DNA from 2 places in the Streptomyces crystallinus genome. Region 2 is predicted to be linked to the other one. Evidence: riboswitches for the same ligand, from Rfam matches in the RefSeq annotation. Region 2 holds a riboswitch; the other holds the start of a gene.
What was found. Region 2 has a riboswitch for cobalamin ahead of ABD236_RS20550 (ribonucleoside-diphosphate reductase subunit alpha). Riboswitches for the same ligand answer to the same signal wherever they lie in the genome.
Positions count from the first base shown of each region.

Region 1: another riboswitch for cobalamin. It lies ahead of nicT (Nickel transporter NicT); the one in region 2 lies ahead of ABD236_RS20550 (ribonucleoside-diphosphate reductase subunit alpha).

Region 1 is NZ_BAAACA010000014.1:698,670-704,347, forward strand. Features, by position in the region: gene ABD236_RS13730 (helix-turn-helix transcriptional regulator) at 1-681, opposite strand, end outside; gene ABD236_RS13735 (NAD(P)H-binding protein) at 810-1,676, shown strand; gene nicT (Nickel transporter NicT) at 1,669-2,826, opposite strand; cobalamin riboswitch at 2,856-3,062, opposite strand; gene ABD236_RS13745 (radical SAM protein) at 3,236-4,279, opposite strand; gene ABD236_RS13750 (penicillin acylase family protein) at 4,476-5,678, opposite strand, start outside.
Region 2 is NZ_BAAACA010000025.1:103,090-108,767, reverse strand. Features, by position in the region: gene ABD236_RS20570 (extracellular solute-binding protein) at 1-524, opposite strand, end outside; gene ABD236_RS20565 (GntR family transcriptional regulator) at 808-1,572, shown strand; gene ABD236_RS20560 (DUF3311 domain-containing protein) at 1,682-1,936, shown strand; gene mctP (monocarboxylate uptake permease MctP) at 1,933-3,564, shown strand; cobalamin riboswitch at 3,796-3,925, shown strand; gene ABD236_RS20550 (ribonucleoside-diphosphate reductase subunit alpha) at 4,053-5,678, shown strand, end outside.

The DNA of each region.
Region 1 (5,678 bases), on a different contig from region 2:
CTCGGGGCGGACGACGGGGTCGGTGGTCAGCTCGACCGAGGTGATCCGGTCGAGACGAAAGATACGCAGCCCGGTCCCGGTGGAGCCGGGGCCGGCACCGGGCCGGGCGGCCGTCTCTCCCTGCTCCGTACCGGCCACGAGGTACGGGACTCCCGCCTTGGTGACGATGCCCAGCGGGTGGACCGTGCGAATGCCGGTCGGGCTGCCGGGGCGGGCGTATCCCAGACGTACGCACAGGCCGTCCACCACCGCACGCTGGAGCGCGTCCAGCAACGGCGTGCCCGCGGTGACGGGCAGCCTCGACCAGTCCGTGCCGTCGGTGGCGGCGGCCTTCGCGGCGGCCTCGGCGTCGGACCGGAGCGGCGCGGGCAGGGCACGGATCAACTTCCGCAGCGCCGTGCGGAGTTCCGGGGAGACCGCCGACGGGCCAGCGACCAGGAACATCGCGCGGATCTCGGCGGCGGTCAGCCCGGAGAGGTCGGTACGGGCGCCGCCGACGAGGGACCAGCCGCCGCCCCGGCCGTGCTGGGAGTAGACGGGGATACCGGCCGCCGCCAGCGCCTCCAGGTCGCGGCGCGCGGTGCGTTCGGACACCTCCAGCTCCTCGGCCACCTCGCGCGCCGTCACCCGTCCACGGGTCTGGAGGAACAGCAGGGTCGCCACCAGTCGATCGGCTCTCATACCGATCATTCTCTTTCTCAAACTGGCCAGGAGATGGCCAGTTTGGCTTTCAGGATGAGTGCAGATCGAACACGGCGGAGCGACATCGCCCCGCGTACGCCATCGCCACACAGGCGCAGGGAGAAATCATGATCGTGGTGACCGGAGCAACCGGGAACGTCGGACGGCATCTCGTACGGGAGCTCGCCTCGGCGGGCGAGCGGGTGACGGCGGTCTCCCGTCGACTGCCGGGCCAGCTGTCGGCAGGTGAGCAACCAGCAGGTGAGCGGCCCGGCAACGTGGAGTTCCAGCAGGCCGATCCGGCCCGGCCCGAGACCCTCAAGCGCTCGTTCGACGGCGCCGACGCGCTGTATCTGCTTGTCGCGGGCGACGGCGAGGGTCTCGACCCGTACGCCATCCTCGACACGGCGCGGGCCGCCGGAATCCGGCGGGTGGTCCTCCAGTCCTCGCAGGCCACCGCGACGCGCCCGCACTCCGTCGCACACGCCCCGCTGCGCTCCTTCGAGGAGGCCGTACGGGAGTCGGGCCTGGCGTGGACGGTGCTGCGGCCGAGCGGGTTCGCCTCCAACGCCTCTATGTGGGCGCCCTCGATCCGCGCCGAGCGGACGGTGACGGCACCCTTCGGCGACGTCGGCCTGCCGGTGGTCGACCCGGCCGACATCGCGGCGGTCGCCGCCGCTTGCCTGCGCGACGGGAGTCACGCGGGCCGGACGTACGAACTCACCGGACCCGCGCCCGTCTCGCCGCGCAGGCAAGCGGCGGCGATCGGTGGGGCGCTGGGGCTGCCGGTGCGGTTCGTCGAGCAGAGCCGGGCCGAGGCGCGGGAACTGCTGCTGCGCTTCATGCCGGAGCCGGTCGTCGAGAGCACGCTCGGCATCCTCGGCGAACCCACGCCCGAGGAGCGACGGGTGAGCGCGGACGTGGAGCGCGTCCTCGGCCGGGCACCACGGACGTTCGCCCAGTGGGCGGCGGACAACGTCGTCGCCTTCAGGTGACGTCCGAGGCGGACGCGGGTGCGGCGTCGGCGGGCCGGTCCTGTCCGGGCACTTCGGCGGCCGTGGCCACCCGTACCGCCCACCGCTGCTCGACCTTGGCGAACCGCCAGTACGCCAGGGCCGCGGCCCACACCGCGACGAACAGGCCGACGATGATGAAGCCGACGTTGTCCAGGTCGAGGCCCGCGACCCAGCCGGTGAACCCGTCCCGCAGATCGAGCTTGTCGTGCAACACGCCCACCAGCTCGATCGTCCCGATCAGGAAGGCCACGGCGATGGAGAGCCCGGTGATGGTCAGGTTGTAGAACACCTTGCGCACCGGGTTGGAGAAGGCCCACTGGTAGGCGAAGTTCATGAACGTGCCGTCGATGGTGTCGAACAGGCTCATCCCCGCCGCGAACAGCAGCGGCAGACACAGCACGGCGTACCAGGGCAGCCCGGCGGCCGCGCCCGATCCGGCCATCACCATCAGCGTGACCTCGGTGGCCGTGTCGAAGCCGAGCCCGAAGAGGAAGCCCAGCGGGTACATCTGGCCGGGCCGGGTGATCGACTTGGTGAAGCGGCCCAGGAGGCGGTTCATGAACCCCCGTGAGTCCAGGTGCTGTTCCAGCTCGGCCTCGTCGTACGTCCCGGCGCGCATGGCCCGGAAGACCCGCAGGATACCCACGAGCGCCAGCAGGTTGAGCGCGGCGATGAGATAGAGAAACGATCCGGAGACGGTCGTTCCGACGATGCCGAGGGTCTGGTGGGTCTGCGACTCGTCGTTCATCAGGGTGCCCGCGAGCTGTGCGCCCCCGGCGACCAGCGCCGCCATGGCGACGACGACGCTGGAGTGCCCGAGCGCGAACCAGAAGCCGACCGACACCGGCCGCTTGCCGTCGGCCATCAGCTTGCGGGTGGTGTTGTCGATCGCGGCGATGTGGTCGGCGTCGAAGGCGTGCCGCATGCCGAGGGTGTAGGCGGTGACGCCCAGCCCGAGGCCGAACGTCTTGGAGCCGACCTCGTAGTGCTGGGGCACCACGAGCAGGAAGAGGATGCCGAACGCCACGACGTGCAGGGCGGCGATCACCACCAGCAGCCAGGCGGTGCGGACGGTGTCCTCCCGCCGCCAGTGGAAGGCGGTGGGAGGGGTGGCGGCGGGCAGGGTCATTTCGTTCACGCTCCAGCACCTCGTGGATCATTACGCGAGATGCCGTGGCCGGTCTCCTGGCTTCCGGGTGTCGCACCGCCCCTGCCTTCCCAGCGGCCTCACGGCCACCAGTGGCACAACGGGGCGGGCTACCCGAAGCCGTTCATGGCCTGAACGTCATGGGGCCCGATCACAGTGGCGAGGGCCGCTCCGGTCTTGCACCGGTCTTCCCGAACACCACGGCTCGCCAACCGTAGGTGCGACCCGCCCCACCTGCAAGTCTGGCTGTGGGTGGGGGTATTGCAGATCACACTCCGGGGCAAGCGGAGGGATCTCGTCCACCGGTCGCGCCGAGCGCGGGCCCAGCTCGGACCGAGCGTCGGAGGGCTCCCGGGGGGCGGTGGCTCGCCCTCCGCGCCCGACACCGCTCTCACCCCGCCGTCGGCGCGGTGAACACCGGACGGCGGTCGATACGGGCACGCACGGCGTCCGAGCCGAAGTGGTAGTCGATGCGCCGGACCGCCTCGGCCCAGCTCCGCATGGTCCCCGCGTCGGAGAGCGCCTCGACCACGAACGGGTCGGTCCACCGTTCCACCGCACGCCGCCACAGCTCCGCCGGGGGCTCCTCCAGCAGATTGCCGACCGTGCCCTCGTAGATGAGCATCGCTCGCACCTGCCCGTCCGGCTCGATCTGCACCGACCGGAAGTCGAGCCCGCGCGCCACCTGTTCGGGATTCATCTGCAAGGAGAAGTTGGTCGACGTGCCGACCCTGACCGTGGCCGGTGCCAGCGCCTGGAGCCGTGCGCGCTGTTCCTCGCTGCCGAGCCGGGCGAGCTGTTCGTCCGAGAGCAGCTCGTGCTCGGCGTATCCGGTGCGGCTGCCGAGCCCCGACGGCACGGCGGCGCCGAAGTCGAGGGAGCTCAGATGCGGGAAGCGCGGCAGGATGTCCGTACAGAACTCCTCCAGCCGGTCGACGTTGCTCCGTACGACCGCGCAGTCGACCGCGAACGGGAGCGGGCGGTCGCCACGTTCGGCCCGCTCCCGTGCTCCGGCCTCCAGCAGCGCCAGCGCTCGCATCGCCCGCCCGAACGAACCCGCCCTGCCGCGGATCCGGTCGTGCACCTCGGGCGTGGGACCGTCGACGCTCACCACGACCCTGCCGCAGACGCGCGCCAGCTCCTCGGTCATCCACGGCTGGAAGTTCCAGCCGCCGGTGTACACGAGCACCGAGATACCTGCCCGCGTCAGGCGTTCCGCGACCTCGAACACCCCCTTGACCAGCAGTGGTTCTCCCCCGGCGAGGGTGACCTGGACCGGGCCCAGGGAGATCACGGCGTCGGCGATCCGCAGCATGTCGTCATGGCTCACCTGCCGTGAGGGGCGCCTGCCGGACTCCGAGTAGCAGTGGGTGCAGCGCAGCGGACAGGCGTAGGTGATGTCCCAGATGACGGACTGTGGGCCATCGGCAACCATGTTCGCGTGCTCCATCGCATGCTCCCGGTCTCCGCTCGCGGTCTCGGCACCGGAGCGCCCCCCGTGCGGTGGGTGGGGGGCGCTCCCGTCTCGCTCAGACTAGGAGCCGCCAACCGGCCCGCGGTATCCCCAACTCTGGGGATGGCGCGTACCGGTCGGGACCCCTGCGCCCGCGCCTCCGGCGGCCGCCGCGCTCTCAGCCCCGCAGGACCGTGGTCCGCAGCCGCGGGTCGGCGGCTATCTCCGCCTCCGTGAACCGCTCGGTGACCCAGCGCTTCTGGGAGAACAGGACGGTCTGGTCGGTGTAGTGGGGCGACGCGGGGTTGGCCGACTGCCCGTAGGTGAGGATCGTACGGGTACGGGGCCCCTGGGGCGTCAGCTCCGTCGCCATGATGAAGCTGGAGCCGGAGGCGTGGTCGTCCGGGGAGCTCGGGCGTGTGGCGCCGCCGCTGCCCGCCGTGGGCGTGGCGTTCACGACGTTGAAGCAGCCCTCCCCACCCGAGCAGCCGGGCAGCGGTATCCCCGCCCACCGCTGGAGAGCGCCGATCGGCGCGTCCAGAGGCAGTTTGCCGGCGGCCAGTTGGCGGACGGCGTCGGCAAGCGCGCCGCGCACCCTCGGTTCGTCCCCGTTGAGCCCGCGCGGGGTGGTGAGCGGCTGAGCCGGGTCGTACGCCACGCGCCACCAGGGGTACGGGCCGCCCACCCGGGTGCGGAACGCCTTCCACAGGACGGCTCCGCGGCTGTCCGGGTCGTCGCGCATGTCCCAGGCCGCGAGGACGTCACAGGCGGCGCGCACATCCACCTCGGTGCCGTCGGTGGCGGTCAGGACGGGGTGTGCGCGGCACATCGCGACCGCGTCGTCCCGGCCCAGCTCCGCCGTGTGGTTGCGGTTGCCGAGCATGCTCGCCTGGAGCGTGGGCAGGGTGAAGCCCGGCGCCCCGAGTCCGTCGCTGCCGTCGCGCCGGCCCGCGATCATCTGGAGCCCGAGCTGGGCGCGTGGGCCGATCGGCCCCCCGGCGTGGTACATCCGCGGGTACCCCGTGAGCGGCGCCTCGGGGTTGGTCAGCGCCGAGTCGTTGTTGGAGTTGGCCACGTAGTCGGTCCGGGTCAGCCGGGGCTGGTGGCCGGGGCCGAAGACGCCCGGGACGGCCGCGTCCGGGTCGCTGCCCCAGTCGCAGGCCGAGGTGGACCCGTCGAGCACCCCTGGCAGATCCTCGTCCGCGCCCGGCAGGGAGCACCGCTCCAGCTGGTCGTCGGTGACATGGGGCACGGCGGAGGAGTCGTTGAAGTACGCGGTGCCGTTGGAGTCCGTGGCGATCGTGTACGTCCAGGGGATGCCCTGGTAGGTCTGGTGCGCCTGGGTGAGTTCAGCCACAGACGTGGCCCTGCCGATCGCCAG
Region 2 (5,678 bases):
AGCTCGGTGTACGTCTTCGGGGCGGCGGTGACGCCGGCCTCGGCGGCGATGTCCTTGCGCCAGGTCGCCGTGCGGCCACCGGCGTAGTAGGGGACGCCGTAGGTCTTGCCGTCGTACGTGACCGAGGCCTTGAGGCCGTCGAGCCAGGCGGAGGAGTTGTCGAACTTCGACGGGTCGATCTCGGCGAAGGCGCCCTTGACCGAGTAGGCGAGCATCTCGGTGTTGCCCATCTCGACCACGTCGGGGGCCTTGTCGGTGGCGAGCACCGCGTCGAGCTTGGCGTTCTTGTCCGGCCAGCCGTAGTACTCGTGGTTGATCTTCACGCCCGGGTGCTTGGCGACGATCGCGTCGTCGGCCGCCTTGACCAGGTCCGGCCAGTTCTTCTGCGCGTCGACCGTCAGCCAGACCATCAGCGACTTGGCGTCGTCGCCCTTGGCGCCGTCCTTCTTGTCGTCGTCGCCGCACGCCGCGATGCTGACCAACATGCCCGCGACGCCGATCGCCGCGATGAGCTTGCGCTTCACGCCACCCTCCTCAGGGATGCTGCAACCCCCCGCCCACCGCGAAGACATACGACGTGTACTGCCTGTGGGGCTGGGACCTGGTCTTTAATGGTTTAGACCAGTACCCGGAGCTTGGCCTAGACCTTTAGGGGTGTCAAGGGTGTATAAGAAGGGCTGTCGCGTCCGTTATCGGACCGACACCTGAGGGAGGGCGACGACCCGTGACCGGTCCGTGCCACCATGTGAGCCGCGACAGACGGAGGAGCCGGTGACGGCAGCAGCGCAGCACTCGGGAAGGCAGGCCATGGCCACCGACGGGAGCGGTACGGAGACAGAGGCGGGCGCCGGCGCCCGGACCGCTCGCGTGCCCAAGTACTACCGCCTCAAGCGGCATCTGCTGGACATGACGGAGACCCTGCCGCCGGGCACCCCGGTGCCGCCCGAGCGCACCCTCGCCGCCGAGTTCGACACCTCCCGCACCACCGTGCGCCAGGCCCTCCAGGAGCTGGTGGTGGAGGGGCGCCTGGAGCGCATCCAGGGCAAGGGCACGTTCGTCGCCAAGCCCAAGGTCTCCCAGGCGCTGCAACTGACCTCGTACACGGAGGACATGCGCGCCCAGGGCCTGGAGCCCACCTCGCAGCTGCTCGACATCGGCTATGTGACGGCCGACGACACGCTGGCGGGCCTGCTCGACATCTCGGCCGGCGGCCGGGTGCTGCGCATCGAGCGGCTGCGGCTGGCCAGCGGCGAGCCGATGGCGATCGAGACGACGCACCTGTCGGCCAAGCGCTTCCCGGCGCTGCGCCGCTCGCTCGTCAAGTACACCTCTCTCTACACCGCCCTCAACGAGGTGTACGGGGTGCGGCTCGCCGAAGCCGAGGAGACCATCGAGACGTCGCTGGCCACCCCGCGCGAGGCCGGGCTGCTCGGCACGGACGTCGGTCTGCCGATGCTGATGCTCTCCCGGCACTCCATCGACGGCAACGGCGAACCGGTGGAGTGGGTGCGCTCGGTCTACCGGGGCGACCGCTACAAGTTCGTCGCCCGCCTCAAGCGCCCCACCGACTGACCCACGATCCGACGTCCGGTATCCGGTACAGGGGTTCCGTGGCGGGTTTCCGTCCCCTAGATTTCGTGCGCATTACCACAGGTGAGCACAGTGAGGGGACGAAGCCACCATGCCGGACACAACGCAGGAACGGAGAGCGGTGATCACGCCGGTGCGCGTGATCATCGCGCTCTGTCTGATCGCGCCCTTCGTGGCGATGCTCTGGGTCGGTTCGTACGCGAAGGTCGACCCGGCCCTCGCCGGGATCCCGTTCTTCTACTGGTACCAGATGCTGTGGGTGGTCATCTCGACCGCGCTGACGATGCTGGCGTACAGGCTGTGGCAGCACGACCAGCAGGGCCGCAAGGCGGGTGAGGGCAAGTGACTCTCGCAGCGGAAGGCGGCGTCAACGGCGTCGCGCTCGGCGTCTTCATCTTCTTCTTCCTGGCCGTCACGGTCATCGGCTTCATGGCCGCCCGCTGGCGCCGCGCCGAGAACGAGCACAGCCTCGACGAATGGGGCCTCGGCGGGCGCTCGTTCGGTACCTGGGTCACCTGGTTCCTGCTCGGCGGCGACCTCTACACGGCGTACACCTTCGTCGCGGTCCCGGCGGCGGTGTACGCGGCGGGCGCGGCCGGCTTCTTCGCGGTGCCGTACACGATCCTGGTCTACCCGCTGATCTTCACGTTCCTGCCCCGGCTCTGGTCGGTCTCGCACAAGCACGGCTATGTGACGACCTCGGACTTCGTGCGCGGCCGGTTCGGCTCCAAGGGCCTCTCGCTCGCGGTGGCCGTCACCGGCATCCTCGCCACGATGCCCTACATCGCGCTCCAGCTGGTCGGCATCCAGGCGGTGCTGGACGTGATGGGCATCGGCGGCTCCGGCAACTGGTTCCTCAAGGACCTGCCGCTGCTGATCGCGTTCGCGGTGCTCGCCGCGTACACGTACTCCTCGGGTCTGCGCGCGCCCGCACTGATCGCGTTCGTGAAGGACACGCTCATCTACATCGTCATCCTGGTGGCGATCATCTACATCCCGATCAAGCTCGGCGGCTTCGACGACATCTTCGCGGCGGCCCGGCACAAGTTCGAGACGCCCAACGCGGCCGGGAAGCCCACGGGTGCGCTGGTGCCCGGCGACAAGAGCCAGTGGACCTACGCCACGCTTGCCCTGGGCTCGGCGCTGGCGCTGTTCATGTACCCGCACTCGATCACGGCGACCCTCTCCTCCCGCAGCCGCAACGTCATCCGCCGCAACACCACGATCCTGCCGCTGTACTCGCTGATGCTGGGCCTGCTGGCGCTGCTCGGCTTCATGGCGATCGCGGCCGGGGTCAAGGTCAAGAACGGCCAGCTGGCGATCCCGCAGCTGTTCGAGGACATGTTCCCGGAATGGTTCGCGGGCGTGGCGTTCGCGGCGATCGGCATCGGCGCGCTCGTCCCGGCGGCGATCATGTCGATCGCGGCCGCGAACCTGTTCACCCGCAACATCTACAAGGACTTCCTCAAGCCGGACGCCACGCCCGAGCAGGAGACCAAGGTCTCCAAGCTGGTCTCGCTCCTGGTGAAGGTGGGCGCGCTGGTCTTCGTCCTGACCATGGACAAGACGGTCGCGATCAACTTCCAGCTGCTCGGCGGCATCTGGATCCTCCAGACGTTCCCGGCGCTGGTCGGCGGTCTGTTCACCCGCTGGTTCCATCGCTGGGCGCTGCTGGCGGGCTGGGCGGTCGGCATGCTCTACGGCACGCTCGCCGCGTACGGGGTGGCCTCGCCCACCCAGAAGCACTTCGGCGGCAGCTCCAAGGAGATCCCCGGCATCGGGGAGATCGGCTACATCGGCCTCACGGCGTTCGTCCTGAACGTGGCGGTCACCGTGGTCCTCACGGTCGTCCTGCGGGCCCTGAAGGCCCCCGACGGCGTCGACGAGACGTCCCCGGAGGACTACACGGCGGACGCGGGCGACCCGGGCGTACAGACGGAACTCCCCCCGGCGACGGCGGGCTCGGCGCACTGACACGAGCGGGACGAAAGCGGGCCACCGGGGTCTCCCGGCGGCCCGCTTTCGCCTGTCCCGGGAATGCCCACGACTGCCCGCAGGTTGGGATTGCCGCGCTCCCAACCCCCTTAGGGGCGCGGGGAACTGCGCGCCCAGCCCGAGACGGCCCGCAGTCAAACGGCTACCCAAATGGCATCGCCCGACACGGGGGCGACACAACATGTGGGGGCGCCACGACAGCCCGGCACAAGATGTATGCTCGTGCTCGCTGTCGCCGCAGGGGAATCCGGTGCAAATCCGGAACTGTCCCGCAACGGTGTACTGGTACGTATTTGCGTACTTGTTCAGTCCGAGGACCTGCCGAACAGCGCGCCCTGGCCATCCGGTCCGGGTGCCAGACGTCCGGGCCTCGCGGAATGGGCAGTGGACGCGGCGTACCCCCGAGGGGGTGTGTCCGTGTGCCCGCACACTCGCCAGGCCCCGTGCCGAGCGAGGAGTGCCCCCACGTGACCATCGCCCCTGCGGATCCCGCCTCAGCGATCGCCGAAGAGCCGGCCGATGCCCCCGGGACCGCCCTGCTGCGGACCCTGACCGACCTCACCGCCGATCTGCCGGACACCGACCCCGGCCGGGTCGCCGCCGCCGCGCTGCGCGGCCGCAACGCGCGCTCGGACGAGGCGGAGCTGCGTGGGCTCGCCACCGAGGCCGCCGCCGGTCTGATCTCCGAGGACCCGGCGTACTCCCGCCTCGCCGCCCGGCTGCTGACGCTCACGATCGCCGAGGAGGCCGCGAGCCAGGGCTCGGTCTCGTTCTCCGAGTCGGTCGAGGTCGGCCACCGCGAGGGCCTGATCGCGGACCGCACCGCCGACTTCGTACGGCTGCACTCGGCCCGGCTCGACGCGCTGGTCGAGGCCTCCCTCGCGGAGGGCGCCGACGACCGCTTCGGCTACTTCGGTCTGCGCACCCTCTACTCCCGCTATCTGCTGCGGCACCCGATCACCCGTCAGGTCGTCGAGACCCCGCAGCACTTCATGCTCCGGGTCGCGGCGGGCCTGGCCGAGGACGACTCGGTGCGCGCGCTCGACGAGGTCGGCTCGCTGTACCGGCTGATGAGCCGGCTCGACTACCTGCCGTCCTCCCCCACGCTCTTCAACTCCGGCACCCGCCACCCGCAGATGTCCAGCTGCTATCTGCTGGACTCCCCGCTGGACGAGCTGGACTCGATCTACGACCGCTACCACCAGGTGGCCCGGCTCTCCAAGCACGCGGGCGGCATCGGCCTCTCGTACTCCCGCATCCGCTCGCGCGGCTCGCTCATCCGGGGGACCAACGGCCACTCCAACGGCATCGTGCCGTTCCTGAAGACGCTGGACGCCTCGGTCGCGGCCGTCAACCAGGGCGGCCGGCGCAAGGGCGCGGCGGCGGTCTACCTGGAGACCTGGCACTCCGACATCGAGGAGTTCCTGGAGCTGCGCGACAACACCGGTGAGGACGCCCGGCGTACGCACAACCTGAACCTGGCGCACTGGATCCCGGACGAGTTCATGCGCCGCGTCGACGCGGACGGCACCTGGTCGCTGTTCTCCCCCGCCGACGTGCCCGAGCTGGTCGACCTGTGGGGCGAGGAGTTCGACGCCGCCTACCGCAGGGCCGAGGCGGCCGGTCTCGCGCAGAAGACCATCCAGGCCCGGGACCTGTACGGCCGGATGATGCGCACCCTGGCGCAGACCGGCAACGGCTGGATGACGTTCAAGGACGCCTCCAACCGCACCGCCAACCAGACGGCGGAGCCCGGCCACACGGTCCACTCCTCCAACCTCTGCACCGAGATCCTGGAGGTCACCGACGACGGCGAGACGGCCGTCTGCAACCTCGGCTCGGTCAACCTCGGCGCCTTCGTACTGGCGTCCGGCGAGATCGACTGGGAGCGCCTGGACGCGACCGTCCGCACCGCCGTGACGTTCCTGGACCGCGTCGTCGACATCAACTTCTACCCGACCGAGCAGGCCGGCCGCTCCAACGCCAAGTGGCGTCCGGTGGGCCTGGGCGCGATGGGCCTCCAGGACGTCTTCTTCAAGCTGCGCCTGCCCTTCGACTCCCCCGAGGCGAAGGCGCTCTCCACCAAGCTCGCC